Regions from separate parts of the Streptomyces sp. NPDC101227 genome, predicted to be linked through region 2. Evidence: riboswitches for the same ligand, from Rfam matches in the RefSeq annotation. Region 2 holds a riboswitch; the other holds the start of a gene.
What was found. A riboswitch is a leader RNA that binds a small molecule or an ion and turns the genes downstream of it on or off. The one in region 2 is predicted to bind glycine.
Positions count from the first base shown of each region.

Region 1: linked by a shared signal. The riboswitch ahead of gcvT (glycine cleavage system aminomethyltransferase GcvT) and the one ahead of gcvP (aminomethyl-transferring glycine dehydrogenase) in region 2 are both predicted to bind glycine.

Region 1 covers NZ_JBIWOD010000007.1:407,230-421,519, reverse strand. The annotation lists gene ACIRPT_RS19595 (enhanced serine sensitivity protein SseB C-terminal domain-containing protein) at 1-571, opposite strand, end outside; gene ACIRPT_RS19590 (enhanced serine sensitivity protein SseB) at 634-1,506, opposite strand; gene ACIRPT_RS19585 (AAA family ATPase) at 1,622-2,353, opposite strand; glycine riboswitch at 2,581-2,676, shown strand; gene gcvT (glycine cleavage system aminomethyltransferase GcvT) at 2,828-3,955, shown strand; gene gcvH (glycine cleavage system protein GcvH) at 4,064-4,441, shown strand; gene glyA (serine hydroxymethyltransferase) at 4,537-5,796, shown strand; gene ACIRPT_RS19565 (L-serine ammonia-lyase) at 6,120-7,502, shown strand; gene ACIRPT_RS19560 (hypothetical protein) at 7,557-7,856, opposite strand; gene ACIRPT_RS19555 (phosphatase PAP2 family protein) at 7,977-8,669, opposite strand; gene ACIRPT_RS19550 (phosphatase PAP2 family protein) at 8,666-9,271, opposite strand; gene ACIRPT_RS19545 (BlaI/MecI/CopY family transcriptional regulator) at 9,444-9,872, shown strand; gene ACIRPT_RS19540 (M56 family metallopeptidase) at 9,869-10,828, shown strand; gene ACIRPT_RS19535 (ATP-binding protein) at 10,836-12,350, opposite strand; gene ACIRPT_RS19530 (response regulator transcription factor) at 12,352-13,095, opposite strand; gene ACIRPT_RS19525 (glycosyltransferase family 4 protein) at 13,301-14,290, shown strand, end outside.
Region 2 covers NZ_JBIWOD010000002.1:6,545-20,834, reverse strand. The annotation lists gene ACIRPT_RS04000 (PhzF family phenazine biosynthesis protein) at 1-348, shown strand, start outside; gene ACIRPT_RS03995 (CPBP family intramembrane glutamic endopeptidase) at 458-1,279, opposite strand; gene ACIRPT_RS03990 (substrate-binding and VWA domain-containing protein) at 1,489-3,336, shown strand; gene ACIRPT_RS03985 (glutamate--cysteine ligase) at 3,408-4,958, opposite strand; gene ACIRPT_RS03980 (hypothetical protein) at 5,552-6,142, shown strand; gene ACIRPT_RS03975 (DUF5999 family protein) at 6,442-6,642, shown strand; gene gcvP (aminomethyl-transferring glycine dehydrogenase) at 6,750-9,635, opposite strand; glycine riboswitch at 9,824-9,921, opposite strand; gene ACIRPT_RS03965 (PRC-barrel domain-containing protein) at 10,036-10,419, shown strand; gene ACIRPT_RS03960 (DNA polymerase IV) at 10,329-11,780, opposite strand; gene ACIRPT_RS03955 (MerR family transcriptional regulator) at 11,847-12,413, opposite strand; gene ACIRPT_RS03950 (bifunctional nuclease family protein) at 12,641-13,114, opposite strand; gene ACIRPT_RS03945 (MerR family transcriptional regulator) at 13,168-13,917, opposite strand; gene ACIRPT_RS03940 (FHA domain-containing protein) at 13,935-14,290, opposite strand, start outside.

The sequences.
Region 1 (14,290 bases), on a different contig from region 2:
CGTCGTACAGATCCAGCCCGATCGCCAGATAAGGGGCACCCAGGGCCGGTTGCACCCAGGCCCGGCGCAACGACCGCACGGCGGGCGTCCGGTGGGCATTCTGGGCGAGCAGGGCATAGAACTGCGGGATGTCGATGACCGGTTCGGAGATCCGCAGCGGCCCGGCGGGCAGCCGGTCGAGGCCGCCCGCGATACGGCGCAGATCCAGCCAGGGGATGCCGACGCCGCCGCCGGGGGCGTGCGGATTCAGCCACAGACCCCAGCGGTCGGGGAAGAGCGAGGCGGCGATCTCCACGCCGGTGACGAGTTCGTGGTCGCGGTTCCAGCCGGAGGCGGCGAGTTCGGCGGCGGAGGTCACACAGGGCGCATAGCCCAGGCCCTCGACCTCCATGTTTCCGTACTGCGCATCGGGCATTCCGGCGCGGCCCTGCCACAGGAGCATCCAGACCTGACCCGCGGCGAGCGCCTGCAGCAGCGCTTCATAGGCGTCGTAGCGACCGGGCGAGACCTGCTGCAGCATCTGCTCGACCTGTCCGGCCGACGCCGCTCCCTGATGCGCACCCGCGCTCACGTGGTCCGTCCCTTCGCATTGGCGGGGCACGTGGGGTTGCGCCCGCCCGTCATCCAACCAGCTTACGAGTGGTCCCGGGCGAAGAAGGGCCGCACGCGCCCCAGCAGCCAGTCGGCGACCGGGTCGCCCTGCGCGATGTCGAGCATCACCAGCTGCACGGGCCAGGGCACCGGCACGGCCCCGAGCGCACGTCCCAGGGCGTTGAGCACCGCGTCGCGGGCGGTGCCGTCGTGCAGCGCGGCGGCGGTGGCCTCGACCTGCACTCCGACGAACAGCGCGGGCGTGTCGCCCTCGACGCTGGCCAGGGCACGCCGGGCAGTCAGGACAATTCCGGCGCCGGAGAATTCCAGTCCGGCCGCGGCCAGGAAGTCCACCGGCTCGTCCTGCCAGTCCGGTTCGAAGAGCCGCACCCGGCCGCCGCCCGGCAGGCCGGCGTCCGCCTCGCCGCGTACCGCCCGGCACAGTTCGGCCACCGCCGGCGGCGGCAGCGGGACGCCTATGGTGCCGTCCGGGTTGACCGCGATCCCCAGCTTCGGCGGCAGCCCGCGGGCGAACTCCCGGGCGGGGGCGACGGTGAAGGGCATATGGGACCCGACGACCTTCATGAACTCCTGCTCGGAGCTGAAGACGGGGACGTAGGCCGCGCCGTCGATCTCGACCGTGGGCAGGTCCAGCCCGCGGGCACCGGGCCCCGCGCTGTCCGGGCCGCCGCCGTTGGGCAGCGGCACCCACACCCGGCTGCGGCCCAGGACCTCCACGATCCGGCCGCCCGCGCCGGGGTGCCCGGCCGCGGCCCCGAGGACCTCCTCGAGTTCGTTCGCGGGCCAGGACAGCTGCGGTATCCCCTGGTCCGGGAAGTCCCCGTACGCGGGAATGCCGCCCTGATCCGGGAAGTTCCCCTGCGCCGGAAAGTTCCCCTGCTCCGGAAATGTCATCTGCATCCACCCGTTCCGCAACCGCGCCTTCTGGCCAACGACCCTAAACGAGGAAGCGGGCGGCGGAGCGTGCGGGGCGGGCACCCCGGCCGGACGGCCGGAGGTCACCGGCCGCTCAGCCGAAGCCGACCGTCTCCAGCGCGCTCGCCGCCCGCCGGTCCAGCAGCACCACGGAGCCGAACCCCTTGGGCGGCCCACCCGATTCGGCCGCACCGACCAGCCGGCCCACCGCGCCCCGGTGCCGCGCGAAGGCGTACCCCGACACCCCGCGCCCGCGCGACTCCTGCCCGGACAGCGCCACCTGGGGCGGCACGTCCAGAAGCACCAGATGCGCCCCGCCGCCCCGGCGCCGCGCCGACCGCGCGACCCAGCGGCGTACCCAGGCGAGCGTGCCGCAGTCGTGCACCACCACGCTGGCGCCGGAGCGGAGCGCGCGGCGCAGCCCGAGGTAGTGCGCGGCCCGGACCAGCGGGCGGTAGATCCCGTACGGCAGCCCGCGCAGCCGGCCGCGCTCCCAGCGTTCGCGGGCGTCCTGCGAATCGATGCGGTGCACCGCGGTGCCGCGCGCGTCCCGCGCCGGCACGATGCGGTGCATCAGGGTGCTCTTGCCGCTGCCCGGCAGCCCGGAGACCACCACCAGGTCACCCGCCGGAAAGCTCAGCTCTTCGGGGCGGCGGCCCGGACCCCGCAGGTCCAGGACGTCGGCGCCGCGGCCGGGCCGTACGACACCGTGGGGTGCGCGCCGGGGGCGGCGCCCGGCCGTCGGCGGTCCTTGGGGGGCGCCCCCCGCCTCCTGGGGAGCGACCCCTGACGTTGTCGCGAATGCGGCTTCACTGTGCACCGTGATCGCCCCTCCCGGTCCGGTTCGGTGCCGGTTCGGCCCCGTTCCCACCCCGCAGAGTGTCAAGAAACGGTAATGCCCATCAAGGCGAATGCCGGATCTGTCCTGCTCGTGAGCCGGGTGACGGCCGCCCCTCCTCGATCGGGCGATCCCGTGCAATGATGTCGGCGCCACGTGCGCATCTCTGCTCACTCGGGCACAGCCAACGCACAGCCAACTGCATACCGGCCGCTTGAATCCGCGCGGGAGAGTCCCCGGCCGCCACGGCGGGGCGCCGAAGGAGCAAGTCCTCCCTTGAATCTCTCAGGCCCCTATACCGCGCGGGCGAGGCAGATCTGAAAAGCGAGCCGCTGCCCGGCCTACGGGACGGCTCCACCCAAGGTGCAAACCGGGTCCGTTCGCGGGATCCCGGTGAACCTCTCAGGTTCCGATGACAGATGGGGAGACCGTCTTGTCACCCATGCCTGGGAGCCCAGAACCATGACTGATGCCCCCCGCCGCACCGCGCTGGATGCCACCCATCGCGCGCTCGGCGCGACCATGACCGACTTCGCCGGCTGGGACATGCCGCTGCGCTACGGCAGCGAGCGCGACGAACATGTCGCCGTCCGCACCCGCGCCGGCCTCTTCGACCTCTCCCACATGGGCGAGATCACCGTCACCGGCCCGCAGGCCGCCGATCTTCTCGACTATGCGCTGGTGGGCAACATCGGCGGCGTCAAGACCGGCCGCGCCCGCTACACCATGATCTGCGAGGCCGAGGGCGGCATCCTCGACGACCTGATCGTCTACCGCCTGGCCGACCAGGAGTACATGGTCGTCGCCAATGCCTCCAACGCCCAGGTGGTGCTGGACGCGCTGACCGAGCGGCAGGCGGGGTTCGACGCCGCGGTGCGCGACGACCGGGACGCGTACGCCCTGCTCGCGGTGCAGGGGCCGGAGTCCCCCGGCATCCTCAAGCGGCTGACGGACGCCGATCTGGACGGCCTCAAGTACTACGCGGGCCTGCCCGGCACGGTCGCCGGTGTGCAGGCGCTGATCGCCCGTACCGGCTACACCGGCGAGGACGGCTTCGAGCTGTTCGTCCGCCCGGCGGACGCGGTCACCCTCTGGGAGGCGCTCAGCGAGGCCGGCAAGGACGCCGGGCTGGTCCCGTGCGGGCTGTCCTGCCGCGACACGCTGCGCCTGGAGGCGGGCATGCCGCTGTACGGGCACGAGCTGACCACCGCCACCACGCCGTTCGACGCGGGCCTGGGCCGGGTCGTGAAGTTCGAGAAGACCACCAACGACGGCGACTTCGTGGGCCGGGCCGCGCTGGCCGCGGCCGCCGAGCGCGCCGAGACCACTCCGCCGCGCAAGCTCGTCGGGCTGATCGCCACGGGCCGCCGGGTGCCGCGCGCCGGCTACCAGGTCGTCGCGGCCGACGGCACGGTCATCGGCGAGGTCACCTCCGGGGCCCCCTCCCCCACCCTGGGCAAGCCGCTCGCCATCGCCTACGTGGACGCGGCGTACGCCACGCCCGGTACCGAGGGTGTCGCCGTGGACATCCGTGGAACCCATGAGCCGTACGAGGTCGTCGCGCTGCCCTTCTACAAGCGGCAGAAGTAACGGTCCACCGCGGAAGTCACGCGGGAGCGGCACCCGTAGCCGTCTCACTGTGCAAGACGCGCACCACCCCTTTCACGATCACATCCTCGCGTACAGGAGAATCGAGCCATGAGCAACCCCCAGCAGCTGCGCTACACCGAAGAGCACGAGTGGCTGACGGCCGCCGCGGACGACGTGTCGACGGTCGGTATCACCGAGCACGCCGCCAATGCGCTCGGCGATGTCGTCTTCGTCCAGCTTCCGGCCGTCGGTGACACGATCGAGGCGGGCGAGTCCTGCGGCGAGCTGGAGTCGACCAAGTCGGTCAGCGATCTCTACGCACCCGTCAACGGCGAGATCGTCGAGATCAACGAGGACGTCGTCGCCGACCCCTCGCTGGTGAACTCCGCTCCGTTCGAGGGCGGTTGGCTGTTCAAGGTGAAGATCAGCGGCGAGCCGGGCAAGCTGCTGTCGGCCGACGAGTACGCCGCCTTCATCCAGAGCTGAGCCTTCCGGGCCTCTCGCCACCGCCCGAGTGCCGGCTCCCCGGACTCCGTCCGGGGGACCGCCGTCGCGCCCCCTGACCCCTCCAGGAAAGACTCATGACGCTTCTCAACAGCTCCCTCCATGAGCTCGACCCCGACGTCGCCGCCGCCGTCGACGCCGAACTCCACCGCCAGCAGTCCACCCTCGAGATGATCGCGTCGGAGAACTTCGCCCCCGTCGCCGTCATGGAGGCCCAGGGCTCCGTCCTCACCAACAAGTACGCCGAGGGCTACCCGGGCCGCCGCTACTACGGCGGCTGCGAGCACGTCGATGTCGTCGAGCAGATCGCCATCGACCGCATCAAGGCCCTCTTCGGCGCCGAGGCCGCCAACGTCCAGCCGCACTCCGGTGCGCAGGCCAACGCCGCCGCGATGTTCGCGCTGATCAAGCCGGGCGACACCATCCTGGGTCTGAACCTCGCGCACGGCGGGCACCTCACCCACGGCATGAAGATCAACTTCTCCGGCAAGCTCTACAACGTGGTGCCCTACCACGTCGACGAGAAGACCAACCTGGTCGACATGGAAGAGGTCGAGCGCCTCGCCAAGGAGCACCGCCCGAAGCTGATCGTCGCCGGCTGGTCCGCCTACCCGCGCCAGCTGGACTTCGCCGCCTTCCGCCGGATCGCCGACGAGGTCGGTGCGTACCTGATGGTGGACATGGCGCACTTCGCCGGCCTGGTGGCCGCGGGCCTGCACCCCTCCCCGGTGCCGCACGCCCATGTCGTGACGACCACCACCCACAAGACCCTGGGCGGCCCCCGCGGCGGCGTCATCCTCTCCACCCAGGAGCTGGCCAAGAAGATCAACTCGGCGGTCTTCCCGGGTCAGCAGGGCGGCCCGCTGGAGCACGTCATCGCGGCCAAGGCGGTCTCCTTCAAGGTCGCGGCGTCCGAGGAGTTCAAGGAGCGCCAGCAGCGCACCCTCGACGGCGCCCGCATCCTCGCCGAGCGGCTGATCCAGCCGGACGTCACCGAGGTCGGCGTCTCCGTCCTGTCCGGCGGCACCGACGTCCACCTGGTCCTGGTCGACCTGCGCAACAGCGAGCTGGACGGCCAGCAGGCCGAGGACCGTCTCCACGAGGTCGGCATCACGGTCAACCGCAACGCCATCCCGAACGACCCCCGCCCCCCGATGGTCACCTCCGGCCTGCGCATCGGCACGCCGGCGCTGGCCACCCGCGGCTTCCAGGCCGAGGACTTCCGCGAGGTCGCCGACATCATCGCCGAGGCGCTCAAGCCGTCGTACGACACCGAGGCGCTCAAGGCCCGGGTCACCGCGCTGGCGGACAAGCACCCGCTGTACCCGTCCCTGTGACGCGATTCACCGCGTCGGACCGCGTCCCGTCGGCGATGTGACGCGCATCTCGACGTAAAAACCGTCCGTGAGCCCGGGGCCGGGCACCCCGCCCCGGGCTCACGGCCGGTCCGCGCGCCCGCACGGCCGCGCACCCGCCGCTTCCCCGCGGCCATCTGCCGTTGTCCGTGACGACGGTCACCCGACGATGCCGGTCCATGGGCCGATGCCGCCGTCCGGGTTACGCTCGAAATTCGGCGCAGAAACGTACCTGCTGCCGTCAGGGCTCCACCCCCGCCCCACCGCTCCACGTCCACCACGAGCAGACAAGGGAGTCCGCCACCGTGGCCATCTCCGTCTTCGACCTCTTCTCCATCGGCATCGGCCCCTCCAGCTCCCACACGGTCGGCCCGATGCGCGCCGCCCGCATGTTCGTGGGCCGGCTCAAGAAGGACGGTCTGCTCGCCCAGACGGCCTCGGTACGCGCCGAGCTCTTCGGGTCCCTCGGCGCCACCGGCCACGGCCACGGCACCCCCAAGGCGGTCCTGCTGGGCCTGGAGGGCCACTCCCCCCGCACCGTCGACGTGGAGACCGCCGACGACGAGGTGGCGCGCATCCGCACCACCGGCCGGCTGCGCCTGCTCGGCGCCGAGATCGGCGCCACCCACGAGATCGGCTTCGACGAGAGCCGCGAGCTGATCCTGCACCGCCGCCGCTCCCTGCCGTACCACGCCAACGGCATGACGCTCTTCGCGTACGACGCGAGCGGCGCGCCGCTGCTGGAGAAGACCTACTACTCGGTCGGCGGCGGCTTCGTCGTCGACGAGGACGCGGTGGGCGAGGACCGCATCAAGCTCGACGACACCGTGCTCAAGCACCCCTTCCGCACGGGCGACGAGCTGCTGCGCCTCTCCCGCGATACCGGCCTGTCCATCGCCTCCCTGATGCTGGAGAACGAGAAGGCCTGGCGCACCGAGGAAGAGATCCACGAGGGCCTGCTGGAGATCTGGCGGGTCATGCAGGGCTGCGTGACCCGGGGCATGTCCCGCGAGGGGATCCTGCCCGGCGGCCTCAAGGTCCGCCGCCGCGCCGCCAACGCCGCCCGCGCCCTGCGCGCCGAGGGCAACGCCGACGCGCACGCCATGGAGTGGACCACCCTCTACGCCATGGCCGTCAACGAGGAGAACGCGGCCGGCGGCCGGGTGGTGACCGCTCCCACCAACGGCGCGGCCGGCATCATCCCCGCCGTACTGCACTACTACGTCAACTTCGTCCCCGGAGCCAACGAGGAGGGCGTGGTCCGCTTCCTGCTCGCGGCCGGCGCCATCGGCATGCTCTTCAAGGAGAACGCCTCCATCTCCGGCGCCGAGGTCGGCTGCCAGGGCGAGGTCGGCTCCGCCTGCTCCATGGCCGCCGGCGGCCTCGCCGAGGTCCTGGGCGGCTCCACCGAGCAGGTCGAGAACGCCGCCGAGATCGGTATGGAACACAACCTGGGCCTGACCTGCGACCCGGTCGGCGGCCTCGTCCAGATCCCCTGCATCGAGCGCAACGGCATGGCCGCCGTCAAGGCCGTCACCGCCGCCCGGATGGCGCTGCGCGGCGACGGCCGCCACCACGTCTCCCTCGACAAGGTCATCAAGACCATGAAGGAGACCGGCGCCGACATGAGCGTCAAGTACAAGGAAACGGCGCGCGGCGGGCTCGCGGTCAACATCATCGAGTGCTGACGCGTCACCGCGTCCGCCAGCGGCGCCCTCGCCGGTGAGCGGTGCGGGCCGCGGCTATCTGCCGATCTCCCAGGCGAAGGGCGGGAGCTCGCGGGCCCTGGTGTAGATGTCCAGGGCGTACGCCGCGGGGACGAAGGGGTGGACGCGGGCGCCTTCGAGGCCGGCGAGCAGGCGGGCGCAGTGCTGGACGCAGCCGGCCACCTCCCTGCCGTGCCGGTCGACGATGGTGGCGGCGTCGTGCGGCCCCTCGCACGGGGTGGGGTCCTTGAGGGCGGCCGCGGGACAGCGGTCCCGGCGGGGCTCCGCGGATGGGGCGGCTGGGGGGTTTGTGGCGTGCTCGGTCCGGCGTTCCATCGGCGTCCCCCTGGCGGTGCAGTGATCGCTTTCGTGGGCCGCCTGCCGCGGCCCAGGACAGTGCTGCTCCGCGCGGAGCGGGTCCATGCGCGCTTGGGGAAGACCTGGTCCTATCGTCAGCTATTCATGGTGCGCGCGGGCGTCGTGCGCCGGGCCGGGGCCGCCCGGGAGGGCGAAGGGTTCCGCGAGGAGGGCCAGGCTCAGGAAGGTGGCCGCCAGGAGCCAGCCGGCCAGGACGTCGCCCGGCCAGTGGACGCCCAGCACGACGCGGGTGGCGCCGACGGCAAGGGCCCACAGGGCGAGTACCGCGCGCCAGGTGCGGGCCGTGCCGGGGCGGGCGCGGTGGGCGATGCCCCAGGCCAGGAGGCCGGCCGCCAGGGCGGAGGTGGTGGCGTGGCCCGAGGGGAAGGCGTACTCGGAGGCGCGTGCGGTCCAGTCGGCGGCGGGTGGGCGGGGGCGGGCGAGGAGCTCCATCAGGCCGTAGCGGATCGACTGGCCGATGGCGAGTACGGCGAGGGCACAGACGGCCGCGCGCAGCCGGCCGAGTGGGTCGCGCCCGGCCAGCAGGCCGCCGAGCACCGCCATGAAGTAGGGGATGACGCCGGTGCCGCTCGCGGTGAGGGCGCGGGCCAGGGAGCGCGTCGGCTCTCCGCTGTGCGCCCTCGCCCAGTGGTGGGCGGCCCGTTCGGGGGCGAGCGGGGCTCCGTGGCGTACGGCGTCGAGGACGGCCGCGGCGGCGAACAGGGCGGCGCAGAGCGCGGCCAGGGCGAGGAGCGGGCCGCGGCGGTGCGGGCGCGGCCCCGTCGCGGTCACCGCGCGGCCACCAGGGGGCGCAGCTTGGTGGCGCGTACCCGGTCGACGGCGGGCGCCGCGCGGCGGGCCAGGGGCATCAGCGCCCCGGCGAGAAGCGCGCCGGTCATCAGCCCGGCGGCGACGTCATGGGGGTAGTGGGCGCCGACCCAGACGCGCGAGGCCGCCATCAGGGCCGCGGCCGGGACCGCGATCCGGCCGAGCCCGCCGCCGCACAGCACGAGGCCGACCGCGGCGGCCGCGGCGATGGCGGAGTGGTTGCTGGGGAAGGACCAGTCGCCGGCACCGGGGCACGCCTCGACGGTGACCACATGGAGCGTTTGGCAGGGCCGCTGTTCGTCGAAGAGGCTCTTGATCATGTCGTTGGCAAGATAGGCGACGAGGACCACCACCGGGGTGGCCAGCACCAGCGCCATCTGCCGGGACCCGGCGCGCCGGGCCCGCCACCAGGCGATCAGCATCAGCACGGCGAAGAGGCCCAGGCCGTAGTCGGTCCAGTACGCGACGACGGTGTTGAGGGTCCCCGGGGCGCGCTGCGCCAGATGGGTGATCCAGGTGTACAGCCCGCCGTCTATCGAGGCTCCGCCGAGGGCGAGGTCGAGCATGGGGTTCTCCTTGGCGGCGGAGGGCGGATCCCGTGCGGGACGGGTGGGTTCGGCTTCCGCCCCCGGGCGGGTTTACTGGAGCGGCCTGCCGTGCGACCGCCCGACCGACTACAGTCACGTAGACGGTATCGGTCTACGGAACTGTAGACGACGAGAGGGTGAAGGGCGTTCCATGTCGGAGACACCCCCCGCACCGCGGCGCCCGGCCGGTGAGCTGGAGGCGAGCGTGCTGACGGCGCTCTGGGCGGCCGCGGGGCCGCTGAGCCCCGCCGAGGTGCAGAGCGCGCTGGGCGGCCGGCTCGCCCGTACGACCGTCACGACGATCCTCACCCGGCTGCACGACAAGGGGGCCGTCTCCCGCTCCCGGGCCGGGCGCGGTTACGCGTATTCGCCGATACAGGACTCCGCGGGGCTGACCGCCCGCCGGATGCGCAGCGAGCTCGACAAACAGGGCGACCGGGGCACCGCGCTGGCCCGTTTCGTCTCGCAGCTGACGAGCGAGGACGAGCGGCTGCTGCGCTCGCTCCTGGACGAGGCGGACGGCGGCCGGGAGGACGCGCCGGGTGTCCGCGGCGAGGCCGGCCCCGGAGCCGCCCCGTGATCTTCGCGGTGTGGGTTCCGCTGCTGATGCCGCTGCTCGCCGTGCCGGCCGCCCGGCGGCTCGCCGAGTCGCTGCCGCCGCGCGCCGCGGCCTGGCTGCTGACCGGCTGCGCCGCCGCGCTGGCGCTGTGCGCGGGCGCGGCGCTCGGCCTGCTGGTCGCCGCCGGGGCGCTGTGGCTGCCCGTGGTCGCCGCCCTCGGCAATCTCTCGCTGCCGCTGCTCGGCGGCGATCCGTCCCTCACCGTCCCGGTGGCGTACGCGGCGGGCGCCCTGCTGACGGCCTGCGCGGTCGCGGCCGCCCGGCGCGGGCTGCGCCACCGCGCCGAGCTGCGCACCGCCCGGCGGGCCACCGACGCCCACACCGTGGCCGGTGACCTGTGCATCCTCCCGGACCCGGTGCCCGACGCGTACGCCCTGCCCGGGAAGCCGCACCGGGTCGTGGTCACCGCCGGGATGCTGCGGGCGCTGGCACCGGCCGAACGGGAGGCCCTCTTCGCCCACGAGCGGGCCCACCTCGCCGGCCGCCATCACCTCTTCCTGCTCACCGTCGCGCTGGCCTCGGCCTGTCATCCGCTGCTCCGCGGCCTGCGCGCGCCCCTGGCGTACGCCCTGGAGCGCTGGGCCGACGAATCGGCCGCGTCCCAGGTGGGCGACCGCCGCCTGACGGCCCGCGCCATCGGCCGCGCCGCCCTGGCCGGTCCCGGGACCCCGGCGGCCGGACCACCCTCCCCGCGCCGGCCGGGCGCCGCGCTCGCCGCGACGGCGGGGCCGGTCCCCCGCCGCGTGGCCGCCCTGCTCTCCCCCGGCCGCCCGGCGGCGCGCCGTCGGCCGGCGGGCCGCCGGCTGGTCGCCGCGGCGCTGCTCGCCTGTGTGGCGTTCTCGGCGGCGGGCGCGCTGGACGCCGCGGCCGATCTGCACCGCAGCGTGGAGACGGCGCAGGGCGAAACGGGGCGGTGAGCGGGGCTCAGTCCCCCGTCTCCGTGCCGCTCGGGCCGCTGCGCCCCCGCCCCACCGTGAAGCCCAGAACGGCCCCGCCGCCGGGCCGGCGGCTCACGAACGCATGCCCCCCATGGGCCGTGGCGATGTCGCGCACGATGGCCAGGCCCAGGCCCGAGCCGGGGAGCCCGCGGGCGGCCGGTGCGCGGTAGAAGCGGTCGAAGACCCGGGTGAGGTCGGATTCGGCGATGCCGGGGCCGCGGTCGAGGACCTCGATGCGGGTGCCGGTGACCCTGACCTCGATGGGGCCGGTGCCGCCCGCGTCGAATTTGGCGGCGTTCTCCAGGAGATTGGTGAGCGCGCGGTGCAGGGCGGCCGGGCGGCCCTCGACCTCGGCCGGGCGGACGGTCCGTACGGTGATCTCGCGGCCCGTACGACGGCGGGCGGAGGCCGCGGCCTTTTCTGCGACGTCCGCGAGGCGCACCTCGCAGAGCGGGTCGTCGTCCCGTTGTCCGGCGGCCAGGCCGACCAGTTCGTTGACCAGATCGGTCAGCTCGCGGGCCTCGCCCGCCAGGTCGGCGAGGAGTTCGTCGCGGGCGTCCGGCGGCAGCTCGTCGAAGCGCTTGAGCAGGGAGATGTTCGTACGGAGCGAGGTGAGCGGGGTACGCAGTTCATGCCCCGCGTCCTGGACGAGCCGCTGCTGGTCCTCGACGGAATTGGCCAGCCGGCCGAGCATGTCGTCGAAGGCCCGCCCCAGCCGGGCGACCTCGTCGCGGCCCGCCACCGGCACCGGGACGTCCAGCCGCCCGTGTTCGGCCACGCTCTCGGCGACGGAGGTGAGCCGGATGAGGCGGCCGGTGATCCGGCGCGCCAGCCACCAGCCGGCCGCCCCGGCCAGCGCGATGACCGCGGCCGCGAGGAGGGCGGTGCGCTGCTGGAGCGCGGCGAGCAGGTCCTCGGTCTCGCTGAACTTCTGGGCGACCTGTACCGCCCCGCGCCCGCCGCCCAGCGCGACGGTCGCGACGTGGTACTTGTCGTCGCCCACATCCGCCTCCCGCTGCGTGTACCGGCCGGCGTCCCCTTCCGTGGCGATCCGGCGCTCCCCGGGGCCGGCCGGGAGGGGCGGGCGGCCCAGGTCCACGATCCGGCCGCCGGCGCCCAGGATCTGGACGTCGGTGCGGGTGGGGCGGGTGAGGTCGTCGCGCGGCCCGTCGTGGTCGGGGTCGGCGGTCACATAGTCGGCGGGCCGGAACGGCTTCTCCTGGACCTGGGTCCGCAGATCCCGCACGACCTCGGAGAACACCGACTTCTCGTCCACCCGCACCAGCCGGGCCGCCGCGTCATAGCTGAGGAAGCCGACGAGTACGGTCACCGCCGCGGCACCGGCGGCGAAGGTCAGCGCGAAGGCGGTGCGCAGGCTGGCCGGTTTTCGGGTGCGCAGCCAGGCGCGCAGGCGGTCCCGCAGCGGGCGGAGGCGGGCGCGGAGCCATCCCCCGCGGGGCCGTCCGCCGCGGGGTCCGAGGGGACCTGCGGGCCGGGGCACCTCAGTCCTCCCGGAGGACGTAGCCGACGCCCCGCACGGTGTGGATCAGCGGCCGGGTGCCGGGCACATCGACCTTGCGGCGCAGATATCCCACGTAGACCGCGAGGTTCTTCGAGCCGGGGCCGAAGTCGTAGCCCCAGATCCGGTCGTAGATCGTCGAGTGATCGAGGACGATCCCGGCATTACGGGCGAGCAGTTCCAGCAGTTCGAACTCGGTGCGGGTCAGCTCCAGCTCGCGCTCACCGCGCCAGGCCCGGCGGGAGGGGCCGTCGATGCGCAGATCGGCCGCCTCGACGAGGCCGGAGTCCGCCGCCCGGCTCTCGTCCTGGGGCTCGTTGCCGTCCTGGGAGTGCTCGGCCTGGCCGCCGTCGCCCGCCGGGGCCGTCCGCCGCAGCAGCGCCCTCAGCCGGGCGAAGACCTCCTCGACCTCGAAGGGCTTGACGACATAGTCGTCGGCACCGGCGTCCAGCCCGGCGATCCGGTCGGCGGTCTCGACCCGGGCGGTGAGCATCAGGACCGGGGTGCGGTCCGCCTCGGCGCGCAGCACCTGGCACACCTGGAGCCCGTCGATGCCCGGCATCATCACATCGAGCAGGATCACATCCGGCCGCTCGCGGTGCGCCGCGGCGAGCGCCTGGATGCCGTCGGCGACGGCGATCACCCGGTATCCCTCCAGGGTGAGGGCCCGCTCCAGTGCGGTGCGGATCGGGCGGTCGTCCTCGGCGAGCAGTACCAGATGGGTCACCCGGCAAGTCTGCCAAGGCCGCGGCGGTGCGACCGGGCCGGGCCGCCCGGCCGGGGGCTTTCTTACCGGGCTCTCACCCCCAGCTCTTACCGGCCTCTCACCAGGACCACGCCGGGGGCTTACCCCTTACCGCAACCGTGGCCCGATGCCGGACCGGCCGGCCACGGCGACGGGCCCCGCCCAAAGGGCCCCGGGAAGACACCGAATGAAGATCACCCTCCTGCTGCACAACGCCTACGCCATCGGCGGCACCATCCGCACCACCTTCAACCTGGCCGCGGCCCTCGCCGGCCGGCACGACGTCGAGATCGTCTCGATGATGCGGCACCGCGAGGTCCCGCGGTTCACCCTGGACCCACGGGTGCGGCTGGTGCCCCTGGTGGACACCAGGGTCGGCAGCGACGACATGGCGGATCCGCTCTTCGGCGAGCCCGCCCGGGACTTCCCCGCCACCGAGAAGCGGCACCACCAGTACAGCCGGCTGACCGATGTCCGGGCGGCGCGATTCCTGCGCACGACGGACGCGGACGTGCTGATCGGCACCCGCCCCGGCATCAATGTCTACCTCGCCCGCTTCGGCCCGCGCCGGGCCCTGCGGATCGCCCAGGAGCATCTGCGGCACGATGCGCACGGCAAGCGGCTACGGGCCGAACTCGCCCGCCACTACCGGACGCTGGACGCCGTGGTCACCACCACCGAGGCCGATGCGGCGGTCTACCGCGCGCGGATGCCGCTGCCGGGCGTGCGGGTACTGGCCGTGCCCAACATCGTGCCGGCGCCGGACGCCGCGCCCTCCGACGGCACCTCGACGGTGATCGCCGCGGCCGGCCGGCTGGTCCGCGGCAAACGCTTCGACCTGCTGATAGAGGCGTTCTCCGCGGTCGCCGCCAAGCACCCCCAGTGGCGGCTGCGGATCCACGGCGGCGGCGCCGAGCGGGCGCAGCTCCAGGAACTGATCGACGGGCTGGGTCTCGGCGGGCGGGCGGAGCTGACCGGGCCGCGCTCGCCGATCGAGGCGGAGTTCGCCAAGGCGTCGATCGTCGCGTCGGCCTCGGACGCCGAATCGTTCGGCATGACCCTCGTCGAGGCGATGCGCTGCGGTGTACCGGTCGTCAGCACCGACTGTCCGCTCGGCCCTGCCGAGATCATCGACAACGGCGGGAACGGGCTGCTGGTGCCGCTCGGCGACGGGGAG
Region 2 (14,290 bases):
GCGGACGAGAAGTCCGTACGGGCGCTGTCGCCGGACCTCAGGGCGCTGGCCGGGCACGGCGGCCGGGGCGTGATCGCCACCGCGCGCGCCGAAGACCCCGACAGCGGCTACGACTTCATCACGCGCTGCTTCTTCCCCTACGTGGGCATCGACGAGGACCCCGTGACGGGCAGCGCGCACACCGCGCTCGCCCCGTTCTGGTCGGCGCGCCTGGGCCGCGACGCGCTGGTCGGACTCCAGGGCGGCGCCCGCACCGGTTTCGTCCGGACGGAGCTGCGCGGCGACCGTACGCTGCTGACCGGCAGCGCGGTGACCGTCATCGACGGCGAGCTGCTCACCACCGGCTGAGCCCGTCCCCGGGCGCGGGGGGGGGGGGGGGGGGGCCGCCCCCCCCCCCCGCGGGGCCCCCCCCCCCGGGGGGGGGGGGGGGGGGGGGGCCCCCCGCCCCCGGCCCCTCTCACGCCGTCGGCAGCCACCCCACCCGGCCGGCCAGCAGCGCGTAGCCGAGGAACGCCACGATGTCGATGAGGGCGTGCGCGGCGACCAGCGGACCGACGCGGCCCCACCGCCGGTAGAGCAGGACGAAGATCACGCCCATCACCATGTTGCCGAGGAACCCGCCGACGCCCTGATAGAGGTGGTACGAGCCGCGCAGCACCGCGCTGGCCGCCAGCGCCGCCATCGGGGCCCAGCCCAACTGGCCGAGCCTGCGCAGCAGATAGCCGACGACGATGACCTCCTCCACGACGGCGTTCTGCACCGCGGAGGCGATCAGCACCGGGATCTTCCACCACACCTCGGGCAGCGCCTCGGGAACCACCGTCAGATTGAATCCGGCCGCCCGCGCGCCCAGATAGAGCAGCAGTCCGCTGCCGCCGATGAGCGCGGCCACCCCCACGCCGCGGCTCAGATCGAAGCCGGGCCGCCGCCGGTCGAAGCCGAGGGCGCGCAGGCCGCCGGCCCGCTCCCGTAGCAGGAAGTGCGCCACCAGGGCGACGGGCACCAGTGCGGTCGCGATACCGAACAGCTGCCAGGCCAGATCCAGCCATGGCCGGCCGGGCGCATGGGACGCATTGAGCGTGGCCGCCTGGTGTTTGAGGGCGCCGGATCTGGTCACCGAGCCGATGAAACTGATGAGCGCCGACACCGCGCTGGCCCCGAGCGAGAGGGCCAGCACGAGCAGCGTCTCATTCCTCAGGATGCTCCGGCACGGCTCCTCCGCGACCCCCGCACCCCGCCCCGCACCAGGCCCCTGACCTGGAACGTCCGCATCAGCCAGGGGACTTGTCTCCGACTCCACGCTTCCTCCACTTCCGCAATACCGCCTCTTCACCACCACCGCCCCGCTAGGGTCTCGAAAGCAGGTACGAAGATCGCGCGCGACAGGCCGGGGACGGGCGCCATCCACGTGGCGCGTTTTCTCTCCCCATCGAATCCCGATCGAGTCCGGGACATCGGGCTCCGAGCATCAGGAGAGGCGCTACCGCAATGGGACGACACAGCTTGCCCGATCCGTCCGCGCCGGAGAGCACGGGGGCCCACCCCGGCGCCTTTCCTCGATCCTTCGGCTCCGAGCCGGCACGGGGGTCCCGCACCCGCACCGTCGTCATCGCCACCGCCGTCGTCCTGGCCATCGCCGCCGGTTCCGCCGTGGCGCTGCGCAGCGATCTGCTGCCGTTCGGCAAACCGTGCGACGGCGAGTCGGTGCGGCTCCGGGTGTTCGCCTCCCCCGATATCGCCCCGGCGATCGACAAGGTGGCCACCCGGGCCCGGCGGAACGAGACACGGACCGACGGCAAATGCCTGGACGTCAGGGTCACCTCGCGGGCCTCGTACGAGGTGGCCGATTCTCTCGGACAGCGGCCGGCGAAACCCGGATTCCAGGTCTGGATACCCGACTCCAGCCTGTGGGTGGACCGCGTCGGCACCGAGAGCGGCACCCGGCTGACCGCCGTCGGCGCCATCGCCTCCTCGCCGATCGCGCTGGGCGCCGTCCCCTCCGCCGCCAAGTCACTGGGCTGGCCGCACAAGACCTACAGCTGGTCCGAGCTGACCCGTGCCACCTCCACGGACGACCGGCTGCGCCTGGGCGTCGCCGACCCGGCCCGCAGCGCCACCGGACTGCTCGCGCTGGCCCGTATCAACGCCTCCAACGCCAAGGCCGCCAAAGACGCCAACGACTCCACGGACCCCGACGGCGACTCCGACACCCGTACCGCTGCCGCGGCCAAGCTCCTCTACGAGCGGGTCGCGGACGGCGACAACCAGGTGCTGGCCACCCTGCCACGCGACGGCTCCGGTGCCGAACAGGGCAATCCGCGCCGCAACCAGGCGCTGCTGCTCTCCGAACAGGCCGCCCACGCCCACAACACCGGCCCGGACAACGGCCCCGACCTCGATCTGTTCTATCCCAAGGACGGCACCGCCCGGCTCGACTACCCGTACACCCTGGTGGACGGCGACGCCCTGAACGTCGACCAGACCCGCGCCGCCAACCGCTTCATGACGCTCCTGGGCGGCGCCGCGGGCCAACGCGAGCTGCGCGAACAGGGCTTCCGCGGCGGCAACGGCAAGGCGGGCGCCGAGCTGACCCGCGCGGCCGGCGGCCGGGACCCGCAGCCGTACACCGCGGACCCCGCCGATCCCCCGTCGGCCAAGGAACTCCAGGCGCTGCTGGGCATGTGGACGATCACGGTGCAGAGCGCCCGGATCGCGACGGTCGTGGACGCCTCGGCATCCATGGGCAGCGCCGTCCCCGGCAGCGGCGGCCAGTCCCGGATGGAGCTCGCCAAGAATTCGCTGCTCCAGGCGCTCGCGACGTTCACGCCCGAGGACGAGATCGGGCTGTGGAAATTCGCCACCGCCCTGGACGGCGGCAAGGACTATGTGGAGCTGTCCCCCACCAGCCGCCTCGGCGACCCCGGCGAGCACGGCGGCACCCACCGCGAGGACCTCGCCGCCGCCTTCAGCTCGCTCGCCCCCGTGCCCAATGGCGCCACCGGGCTGTACGACACCACGCTGGCCGCATACGAGAAGGCCTGCGAGACCTACGCGAGCGGCAAGTTCAACTCCCTGGTCATCGTCACCGACGGCGCCAACGACGACTCCAGCAGCATCGAACTGGAGGCGCTCGTCCGCAAGCTCGAGAAGCTGTCCGACCCGAAGCGGCCGGTACCACTGATCGCCATCGCGATCGGCCCGGAGGCCGACAAGTCGGCCCTGGACCGCATCGTGGCCCCGACCGGCGGATCGGCGCACCGCGTCAACGACCCCTCACAGATCCACCAGGTGATCCTCAAAGCCATCATGACGGCGGGCATGAAGGGCCCGCACTAGGCGGCATCGACGAAGACGCCCCACAGCACCCCAGCCCCCACCCTCAGCCCCCGGGCGCCCCTGGACCGTGCCTAGGCACTCTCGACCCTGTGCCGCGCCCCCGGTACGGCCGGCCCCGTCCCCGCCGCCCAGGCCACCGGCCAGGTGTGCACCGGTTGCCCGGAGTGCATCAGCTCGCTGTAGCGCCGGGTCATCGCGCCCAGCGCGGCGTCCCGGTCCAGGCCCTGCCGCAGCGCATGGTGAAAGGCCGCGGCCTGCCAGGACGCGCCGTTCACCCGTCGGGCGCAGCGGTCCTCGATGATTCCCAGATACAGGTCCCGGTCGGCCGGCTCCACGCCCCAGGCGTCCAGTCCGGCCGCCGCCAGGGGCAGCAGTTCCTCGCGTACCAGCCGTACGGCCGGAATCTCGGCGAGGGCGCCGGAGCGGCCGGAGCGTGGCCAGTGGAGGCAGGCGTCGATGCCGTAACGGCAGGAGGTGTCGAAGTTGTCGGCCGCCGTGGCGAACGGCAGGCGTTTCCAGATGGGGCGGGGCTCGTCGGCCAGCGCCCGCACCAGGCCGTAGTAGAAGGCCGTGTTGGCCATGACGTCGGCGACGGTGGGGCCGGCCGGCAGGACCCGGTTTTCGACCCGCAGGTGGGCGACGCCGTCGGCGACCCCGTAGACGGGGCGGTTCCAGCGGTAGACCGTGCCGTTGTGCAGCACCAGTTCCGCCAGGTCCGGTACGCCGCCCTCGTCGAGGATCCGCAGCGGGTCCTGCGCCCCGGGGATCGGCAGCAGCGGCGGGAAATACCGCAGATTCTCCTCGAAGAGGTCGTACGCGGAGTCGATCCAGCGCTCCCCGAACCAGGTGCGCGGGCGGACCCCCTGGGCCTGGAGTTCGGGCGCGCGGGTGTCGGTGGACTGCTGGAAGACCGGCGGCCGGGACTCGCGCCACAGTTCGCGGCCGAAGAGGAACGGCGAGTTGGCCCCGATGGCGACCTGTACGGCGGCGATCGCCTGCGCGGCGTTCCAGACGGCGGGGAACCGACCCGGAGTGACCTGAAGGTGCAGCTGTACGGACGTACAGGCGGCCTCCGGCGCTATCGAGGCCGAGCGGGAGACCAGATGCTCGACGCCCTGTATGTCGATCGCGAAGTCCTCGCCGCGGGCCGCCCGCATCTGGTCGTTCAGCAGCACATAGCGGTCGATGGCGGAGAGGTTGGCGGCCGTGAGATCGGTGGCGGCCATGGTGGGCAGAATACCGATCATCACTATCCGGGCGGCTACCTCGCGGGCTTTTCTGTCGGCGTAGGCGAGGCTCGTACGGAGTTCCTCGGCGAGCTGATCGAGGACGCGGCCGGCCAATCGGTGCGGCGTGATGTTGACCTCGAGACTGCACTGGGCGAGTTCCGTCTGGAAATCCCGGCTCGCGATGCGTTCCAGAACTTGAGAGTTCAGCATTCGGGGCAGTCCGTCCGCGCCCGCGAGATTGAGTTCGATCTCCAGGCCGATGAGATTCTTTGGCCGGTCGAACCTCTTCTCCGTCAGCATCCTCCGCAATCCCGCAAGACACTCGTGAAGCTTTCTTCGATAACGCTCCCGGTCAGCCAGGTCCATCCCGTGCGCGGCGACCTTCTCCCCCATCGAAGGGTCCTTCCTCGATCGAGCGAACGGCCCGCGATCACGGGCTGGTTGGGGCCGTCCCCGACACCACCGGGGCACGGGCTACGGTCGATGATGCCCCAGCAATCTGATCGATAACGCCTCGCAGGCACCCCGGTACCGATAGGCTCGAAGTGACGGAGAGTCCGGACCCGGCAGGGCATACCCACGGCATGCGCCAAGGGCATATCTCGGCGGCCATCGCCATACGCATTTCTCTTGTGAGAAACACCGACGAGATCCGGCCTACCGCTCCCGCGGACAAATACGAGGTGGCGTAGACAAAGGCCCGCGCAAAGGGGTGAAAATCGCCCCGAAGAAGGGTCTGGATTCCGCCTTGCCGGAAATCCGCAAGACCAGTAGCCGAAACATTTTCAGAACATACGTCGTATAAACTCCGCACACGAGGCAGAGAGTTGGCGCCCAGTGCTGCGGTGTTCTCACCGGCACTGGGGCACTGCGGCTGACCCACCGGGGCTGCCGCTCCGGTCGGCCATGCTCTGGCCCCGCATGCTGACAGCGCCGTCCGCACCTGCCCGGCTTCACCGTGTCTCCGAAGTGAGAGGCGACCCACCATGCCGCTGCACCTCCCCCCTGCCCCTGCGCCCGCCCTGCGCAGCGTTCTCGCCGCCCTCGGCTCGCCCACAGCCGTCCGCGAAGCCCCGAGCTCAGCCCTGCGCGCCCATCACGGCCCGCTCAGCCCCGACCGTCCGCTGCCCGTCCACGTCTGGGACGACGTCAGCCGCGCGGGCGGCTCGCCGCGCACCCGGCTGGCCGGCTGGCGCTTCCTCATCCGCAGCGGGGAGCGCGCCGTGGCGGCCGCCGAGGCGATGCTCACCGCCGACGGCTGGACGTTCTCGCACTTCTGCGGCGGCCCCTACGTAGGCGCAACCGAGCAGGCGCTCCAGCAGGCGGAGTCGCTCGCCGCGCCGTACCAGCCACGGCTGCTGTCCGTACCGGAGCTGTACATGCTCACGCTGTGGCTGCATCACGACACCGCCTCGGACGGCGCCGCCGGCCTGCCCGACCCCGGTGATCTGCTGGTACCGCTGGCGCCCGCCCCGCCCGGAATCGCCCCGCACCTCCCGCAGCGCGTCGCCGATCTGCTCCCCCGGCTCACCCTCCGCCTCGCCCCCGGCCCGCTGCTGGACTCCCCGGCCGCCTGACCGCGCACGCCGTCGCCCAGCGCTGCGCCCCGCGCCCCTTTCCGGCCGCGGGGCGCAGCGCTGTGCTCACCCGGGCGGGCCAGTAAGACGAAACACTCCCAACCCCCTTGGGCAAGAATGCAATTGAACCGCCCGCACGGGTGATGCGTCCTTATCCGGTGAGTACCACTGCGGCCAAATCCCTGCGGAAACCCTTCCGTGGGGCAACACTGGGACCAACCGATGGAAACGGGGGAGCGGCCATGACCATCTCATCGAGCCGCACGACGACGTTCACACCGCAGCGAAAGACAACTTCCATGTGTCAGCACCAACCTCCTTGCCCGTCCGCCGACTCCAGCGACCGGGAAGCCGCCCATCCCGTGGCGCACCACCCCGAACAGGGCTGGAGCCTGCTGTGCAACGGCGTCCTGCTCTTCGAGGACACCGGTGAGCTGCTGCCGGACGGGCAGGTCATCGCCCCGCACCGACCGCAGGAACGGGTCGCCAGCGTGGCCTGACCGTCAGCGCCTGGCAGTACAACAGGGCCCCCGGCAGATCTGCCGAGGGCCCTTGATGTGTACGGACGAGCCGTGCGACCGGCGTACGGATACCCCGTACGGCTGAATCAGCTGTGGTACTCGTCCAGCGGCGGGCAGGAGCAGACGAGGTTACGGTCACCGAAGGCACCGTCGATACGACGCACCGGCGGCCAGTACTTCTCCGCGGCCACGACACCGGCCGGGAAGGCGGCCTCCTCGCGGCTGTAGGGGTGCGACCAGTCGCCGGCCAGCGCGCCCGCGGTGTGCGGGGCGTTGCGCAGCGGGTTGTCGTCCTTGTCCCACTCCCCCGTGCCGACCTTCTCGATCTCCGCGCGAATGGCGATCATCGCGTCGCAGAACCGGTCCAGCTCGTCCAGGTCCTCGCTCTCGGTCGGCTCGATCATCAGCGTGCCGGCCACCGGGAACGACATCGTCGGCGCGTGGAAGCCGTAGTCGATGAGCCGCTTGGCGACATCGTCGATGCTCACGCCGGTCGCCTTGGTCAGCGGCCGGACGTCGATGATGCACTCGTGCGCCACCAGGCCGCCGGGGCCGGTGTAGAGCACCGGGTAGTGCGGCTCCAGGCGCTTGGCGATGTAGTTCGCGCTCAGGACCGCGACCTGGGTGGCGCGCTTGAGGCCCTCGCCGCCCATCAGGCGGACGTACGCCCAGGAGATCGGCAGGATCCCGGCGGAGCCCCAGGGAGCCGCGGAGATCGGTCCGACGCCCGTCTCGGGGCCCGCGGCGGGCTGCAGCGGGTGGTTGGGCAGGTACGGCGCCAGGTGGGCGCGGACGCCGACCGGGCCGACACCGGGGCCACCGCCGCCGTGCGGGATGCAGAAGGTCTTGTGCAGGTTGAGGTGCGAGACGTCGCCGCCGAACTTGCCGGGCTCGGCGAGGCCGACCAGCGCGTTGAGGTTGGCGCCGTCGACGTAGACCTGACCGCCGGCGTCGTGCACCGCCGCGCAGATCTGGGTGATGTGCTCCTCGAACACGCCGTGGGTCGAGGGGTAGGTAACCATCAGGACCGCGAGCTCGTCCCGGTGCTTGTCGATCTTGGCGTGCAGATCGTCGGCGTCGACCTCACCGTCCTCGCCGGTCTTGACGACGACGACCTTCATCCCGGCCATGACGGCGCTGGCGGCGTTGGTGCCGTGCGCCGAGGAGGGAATCAGGCAGACGGTGCGCTGCTCGTCACCGTTGGCGCGGTGGTAGGCGCGGACGGCCAGCAGACCGGCCAGCTCGCCCTGGGATCCGGCGTTCGGCTGGATGGAGACCTTGTCGTAGCCGGTGACCGTGGCGAGCCGCTCCTCCAGCTCCTGGATGAGCGTCAGGTAGCCCTGCGCCTGGTCGGCGGGTGCGAACGGGTGCAGCTGACCGAACGCGGGCCAGGTGACCGGCTCCATCTCGGTGGTGGCGTTCAGCTTCATGGTGCAGGAGCCGAGCGGGATCATTCCGCGGTCCAGCGCGTAGTCCTTGTCCGCGAGCGTGCGCAGGTAGCGCAGCATCGCGGTCTCGGAGCGGTACTGGTGGAAGACCGGGTGCGTGAGGTAGTCGTCGCCGCGCAGCAGCTGCTGCGGCAGCGCTTCGGCGGCGACGGCGTCCAGCTGCTCGACATCGCCCTGGACCCCGAAGGCGCCCCAGACGCCGGCCAGCTGCGCGCGCCCGGTGGTCTCGTCGCAGGCGATGCCGACCAGGTCGGCGTCGACCAGCCAGAGGTTGACGCCCGCCTCGCGGGCCGCGGCGACGACCTCGGCGGCCCGGCCCGGCACCCGTGCCGTGAGCGTGTCGAAGTACGCGTCGTGGACGATCTCCACGCCGCCCGCGCGCAGGCCCTCGGCCAGGACGGCGGCGTAGCGGTGGGTACGCCGGGCGATGGTCCGCAGGCCCTCGGGGCCGTGGTAGACCGCATACATTCCGGCCATCACGGCGAGCAGCACCTGCGCGGTGCAGATGTTGCTGGTGGCCTTCTCGCGACGGATGTGCTGCTCACGGGTCTGCAGCGCGAGGCGGTAGGCCTTGTCGCCGTCCGCGTCGACGGAGACGCCCACCAGGCGGCCGGGCAGGCTGCGGGCGAACTTCTCCCGTACGGCCATGAAGCCGGCGTGCGGCCCGCCGAAGCCCATCGGGACGCCGAAGCGCTGGGTGGTGCCCACCGCGATGTCCGCGCCGAGCTCGCCGGGCGAGGTCAGCAGCGTAAGGGCCAGCAGGTCGGCGGCGACGGTGACGACCGCGCCCAGCTCCTGAGCCTGCGCTATGACGGCGCGCGGGTCACGCACCGCGCCGGAGGCGCCCGGGTACTGCAGCAGCACGCCGAAGACGCCGCGTTCGGCGATCTCCGCGGGAATGCCGTCGGACAGGTCCGCGACGACGACCTCGACGCCGGTCGGCTCGGCACGGGTCTGGATCACCGCGATGGTCTGCGGCAGACAGTCCGCGTCGATCAGGAAGACACCCTCCTTGACCTTGCCGACGCGGCGGGAGAGCGCCATCGCCTCGGCGGCGGCGGTGCCCTCGTCCAGCAGGGAGGCACCGGAGGTGGGCAGCCCGGTCAGGTCGGCGACCATGGTCTGGAAGTTGAGCAGCGCCTCCAGACGGCCCTGCGAGATCTCCGGCTGGTAGGGCGTGTACGCCGTGTACCAGGCCGGGTTCTCCATGACGTTGCGCAGGATCACCGGCGGGGTGAACGTGCCGTAGTAGCCGAGGCCGATCATGGAGGACAGGACCTGGTTACGGTCCGCGAGGCCGTGCAGTTCCTTGAGGACCTCGGCCTCGGTACGGGCCTGCGGCAGGCCGAGCGCCTCGGCGCTCTTGATCACGTCGGGGACGGCGGTGGCGGTGAGATCGTCCAGCGATCCGAAGCCGACCTGCGCGAGCATCTTCGCCTGCGCCTCGTGGTCGGGACCGACGTGCCGGCGCTCGAAGGGCGTACCGCGCTCCAGCTCGGTCAAGGAGATGCGATTGGTGGTCATCTGCGGGGGCCTCCTGGTCACTGCGACCTACGAGGGGCACCACGGCGCGGGTGCCCGGACGGCCTCCCCCTCTGTCATCTCAACCTGAGAGCTTCACCGGTCCGCAGGCTGCGGCCCGGCTTTCACCGTCGGTGAGGACGGGTCCCGGCATTGAGTTCGCCGCGGCCCGCCCTGCTTTCCAGAGTGACCTCGTCCATGCGGTACGGATGCCTGAGAGATTCCGGGGAGGATTTGCTCCTTCGGCGCCCCCGCCGCGAACGGCAAGGGACTCTCCCGCATGGGGTCAGCGGCCATTCGAAAGCCTACCAGCGCACCTGTCGGGGGAACTTTCGAGTGGCCGGGGCATGAAATGTGCCGTTTGGTAGTTGTCACATGACAGTTGCGACCACAAGGAGGGGCAGTGCACACCGATATCGATCCCCGGAGCCTGATCGGCCGCAAAGCGTTCGACCGGAACGGCACCAAGATCGGGACCATTGACGAGGTATATCTCGACGACGCGACCGGCGAGCCCGAATGGGCGGCCGTACGCACCGGCCTCTTCAGCCGGGACGCCTTCGTCCCCCTTGAGCCGAGCGAGCTGGTGGACGAGGGGCTGCGCATTCCCTACGACCGCAAGCTGATCAAGGACGCCCCGGACTTCGGGGTGGGCCGCCATCTCTCACCCGAGCAGGAGCTCCAGCTCTACCACCACTACCGGCTGGATATCTCCTCCCCGGACTCCGACCCCGTTGCGTCCCCGGGCGACAAGGACTTCGGCAAGATCGCCGGCTCGGAGGACTGACCGGCCCCCGGCTCCCCGCCCACCAGCGGCAACGGCTCCCCCGGCCGCAGCGCCGGGTCATCGACGGCAAAGGTCCGCACCCGTCCCGGTGCGGACCACGGCTGTTCAAAACGTACGGTCACTCTGCCCACCCCACTGCCCTGCACCCAGCCGGCACCGAATTCGTCGTGCACCACATCGAGCCCCGGATGCCAGCGGCGCGGCCGGTCCTCCTCCGGCTCCGGCTCGCCCTCCCCGCCCGCCACCGGCGCCGCCGCCCTGGCCGCCATCTCCTCGGCCTCCTGCTCCGTCGCCAGCTGGGCGAACAGATCCTCCTGCGTGAAGTCGGCCAGCCCGCTCACCCCCACCCCCAGCAGCCGCACCCCGCCCGTGGTGTCCACCGTCTCCAGGAGCCGCGCCACCGCCTCCCGTACGACCGCGGGGTCGTCCGTCGGCCCGCGCAGCGTCTCCGACCTGGTAAGCGTCGAGAAGTCGTAGTTACGGACCTTGATCACCACCGTACGACCGGACCGTCCGGCCTCCCGCAGCCGGTGCACACAGCGCTCGGCCAGCCGCACCAGCTCGGCCCGCACCCGCGTCCGGTCGGTGAGATCGACCTCGAAGGTGTCCTCGACCGAGATGGATTTCGCGTCCCGCTCGGCCACCACCGGGCGGTCGTCCCGGCCCAGCGCCATCGCATACAGCCCGGCGCCGTGCGATTTGCCCAGCAGCCGCACCAGCTCGTCCTCACCGGCCTCCGCGGTCTCGGCGACCGTATGGATCCCGGCCCGGCGCAGCGCCTCGGCCGTCGCCGGCCCCACCCCGGGCAGCGTCCGCACCGGCATCGGCCCCAGCAGCTCCCGCTCCGTACCGGGCTCGATCACCACCAGACCGTCCGGCTTCGCCGCCTCGGACGCGATCTTCGCCAGCAACTTGGCGCCCGCGAGCCCCACCGAGCCGGTCAGGCCCGTGGCCTCCCGGATGTCCCGCCGCAGCCGCTCCCCCACGGCCCGCACCGCGGCCGCCTCGGGCGCGACCCCGCCCGCCTCCAGGTCCACGAACGCCTCGTCCAGGCTCAGCGGCTCCACCAGCGGCGACAGCGCATGCAGCAGCTCCATCACCGTCTCACTCACCTGGCGGTACAGCTGGAAGCGCGGACTGAGGTAGGCGGCATTGGGACACAGCCGCCGCGCCTGAGCCGTCGGCATCGCCGAGCGGATACCGAAGACCCGCGCTTCGTACGACGCCGTGGCGACCACCCCGCGCGGCCCGATCCCGCCGACGATCACGGGCTTTCCGCGCAGGCTCGGCTTGGCCGCCTGCTCGGCGGAGGCATAGAACGCATCCATGTCCAGATGCAGAATCGTCGGCGCGGATCTCACATGACCGATCCTCCCGCACACCACTGACAATCGGCCCGCTGCCGGGCCGGGGGCCGCGTGCGGGGCTCAGCCGGCCCGGTTGCGCCGTCGCGCCAGCTCGTCGCGCGGGTTCTTCCCCACCAGCGTCTCGCCGGTGTCCAGCCGCTCCCCGTGCAGCTCGGAGAGCGCGCCCTCCACGTCCCGCAGCACCACGCCCACCGCGATGCCGAAGACGCCCTGACCGCCCTGGAGCAGATCCACGACCTGGTCGGGCGAGGTGCACTCGTAGACCGTGGCGCCGTCGCTCATCAGCGTCATCCGCGTCAGATCGTCCAGCCCGCGCGAACGGAGGTGCTGGACGGCGGTGCGGATGCTCTGCAGCGAAACGCCGGTGTCCAGCAGCCGCTTGACGATCTTGAGGACGACGACGTCCCGGAAGTTGTACAGCCGCTGGGTGCCGGATCCATAGGCGGGGCGGACACTCGGTTCCACCAGGCCGGTGCGCGCCCAGTAGTCGAGCTGCCGGTAAGTGATCCCCGCCGCCGCACAAGCCGTCGGACCGCGGTAGCCGATGGCCCCTGCCGCGCAGTCCCCCGACACCGCGGCGGGCTGTGCCGGTGTGCGGTTCACTGCTGCATTCGGGTGGAGCGGCAACGCCCCTTCCGCCGCCGTACCGTCACCGGTGATTGCCACGCCGCCCTCCGTCCTCCACGTCCCGGACGGGACCTGCCTTATCGACGGTATGCAGTCACTCGGGGTGCGTCAACGATCGCCGCGCTCGCCACGCCGAGTGATAATCACCCTACGAGTGGTTTCTCGTGACCTCGCGCGGGGAACGGCTAAATAGTTTGGCCGGAATCAGACGTATCTGCCGACCGGGTTCACTGGCTGCTGCTGCCGAAGTCCTCGGGCGAGATCTGATCGAGGAACTCGCGGAACTTCTCCACCTCGTCCTCCTGCTCGTCCGGAATGGCGATGCCCGCGTCGTCCAGCACACCGTCGGTGCCGAAAATCGGCGTCCCGGTGCGCAGTGCCAGCGCTATGGCGTCGGACGGACGCGCGCTGACCTCGACGCCGCTGGCAAAGACCAGTTCGGCGTAGAACACTCCCTCGCGCAGATCCGTGATGCGGACCTGCGTCAGCTCCTGGCCCACCGCTTCCAGCACATCCTTGAAAAGGTCATGCGTCAGCGGCCTGGCAGGGACCATGCCCTGCTGGGCAAAGGCGATGGCGGTGGCCTCCCCTGGCCCGATCCAAATGGGCAAGTAGCGATCGCCTCCCACCTCCCGCAGGAGCACGATCGGTTGGCTGGAAGGCATTTCCACCCGGACACCCACGACGTCGAGCTCGTTCACACAGCAACCCTAGGACGTGCCCGGCAGGTTTGGGTAGTCGGGCAGTCATTTGCTCATGTGAGGCGGACCTTCAGCGCGGCCTCGACCAGTGCCGCATGGAGCCGCACCGACAGCGTTGCCAGCTCCTTGGCCGTGGCCTCCGCATGGGCCCTGGTCTGCGGATTTCGGTGCCGCCGGAGGGGCGCCACGACCTGCTCCACCAGGCCCGCCTCCCGCTCGGCGGCCGCCTTGACGGCCCGCAGATGCCGCGGCTCGAGACCAAAACTCCCCAGCTCGGCGACCAGTTTCGCCACCGTGACAGCTTCGCTGTCGTAAGCGCCGTCCGCGCCCGGTACGACGAGCCCGTACGACTCCCAGTCGGCGAGCGCCGCCTCGTCCACCTCGGCGGCCTCCAGCAGCTCGGCCCGGCTGACCCGGGCGGCCGCCGGACGGTCCTCACCGGGCTCCCGCATGCCCGGAACCAGCTCCCGTGAGGAAGTGGCCTGGGCCGGCAGTTGCACCTGCTCACCGCGCTCCAGGGCGTCCAGATGCTCCCGGATGACCTTCAGCGGCAGATAGTGGTCCCGCTGCATCCGCAGGACGCCCGCCAGCCGCTCGACGTCGGCCGCGGTGAATTTGCGGTACCCGGAAGGCGTGCGCGTCGGCTCGACCAGCCCCTCGGCCTCCAGGAAGCGAATCTTGGAGATGGTGACCTCGGGAAATTCCTCGCGCAGCAAAGTGAGCACCGTACCGATGCTCACCGGCTTGCCGTCCGAGGAGGCGGCGCCGGAGGACCCGGCACCGCCCGTCGGTGATTGGCGCATATGCCTTCCCTGGCCGGTCAGATTCCGGCGCCTCGCTGGCTCGCGTAAAAGACCAGCCGGAACTTGCCGATCTGGACCTCGTCGCCATTGGAGAGCGCGACCGAATCGATCCGCTCACGGTTGACGTACGTGCCGTTCAGGCTGCCGACGTCGGAGACCGTAAAGCGCCCGTCCGGGCCTCGGCGGAACTCCACATGGCGGCGCGAGACCGTCACGTCGTCGAGGAAGATGTCGCCCTGCGGGTGGCGGCCGGCCGTCGTCAGCTCACTGTCCAGAAGGAAGCGGCTGCCGGAGTTCGGCCCCCGGCGGACGACCAGCAGCGCCGAACCCATCGGAAGGGCGTCGACGGCAGCCTGAGCCTCGGGCGACAGGG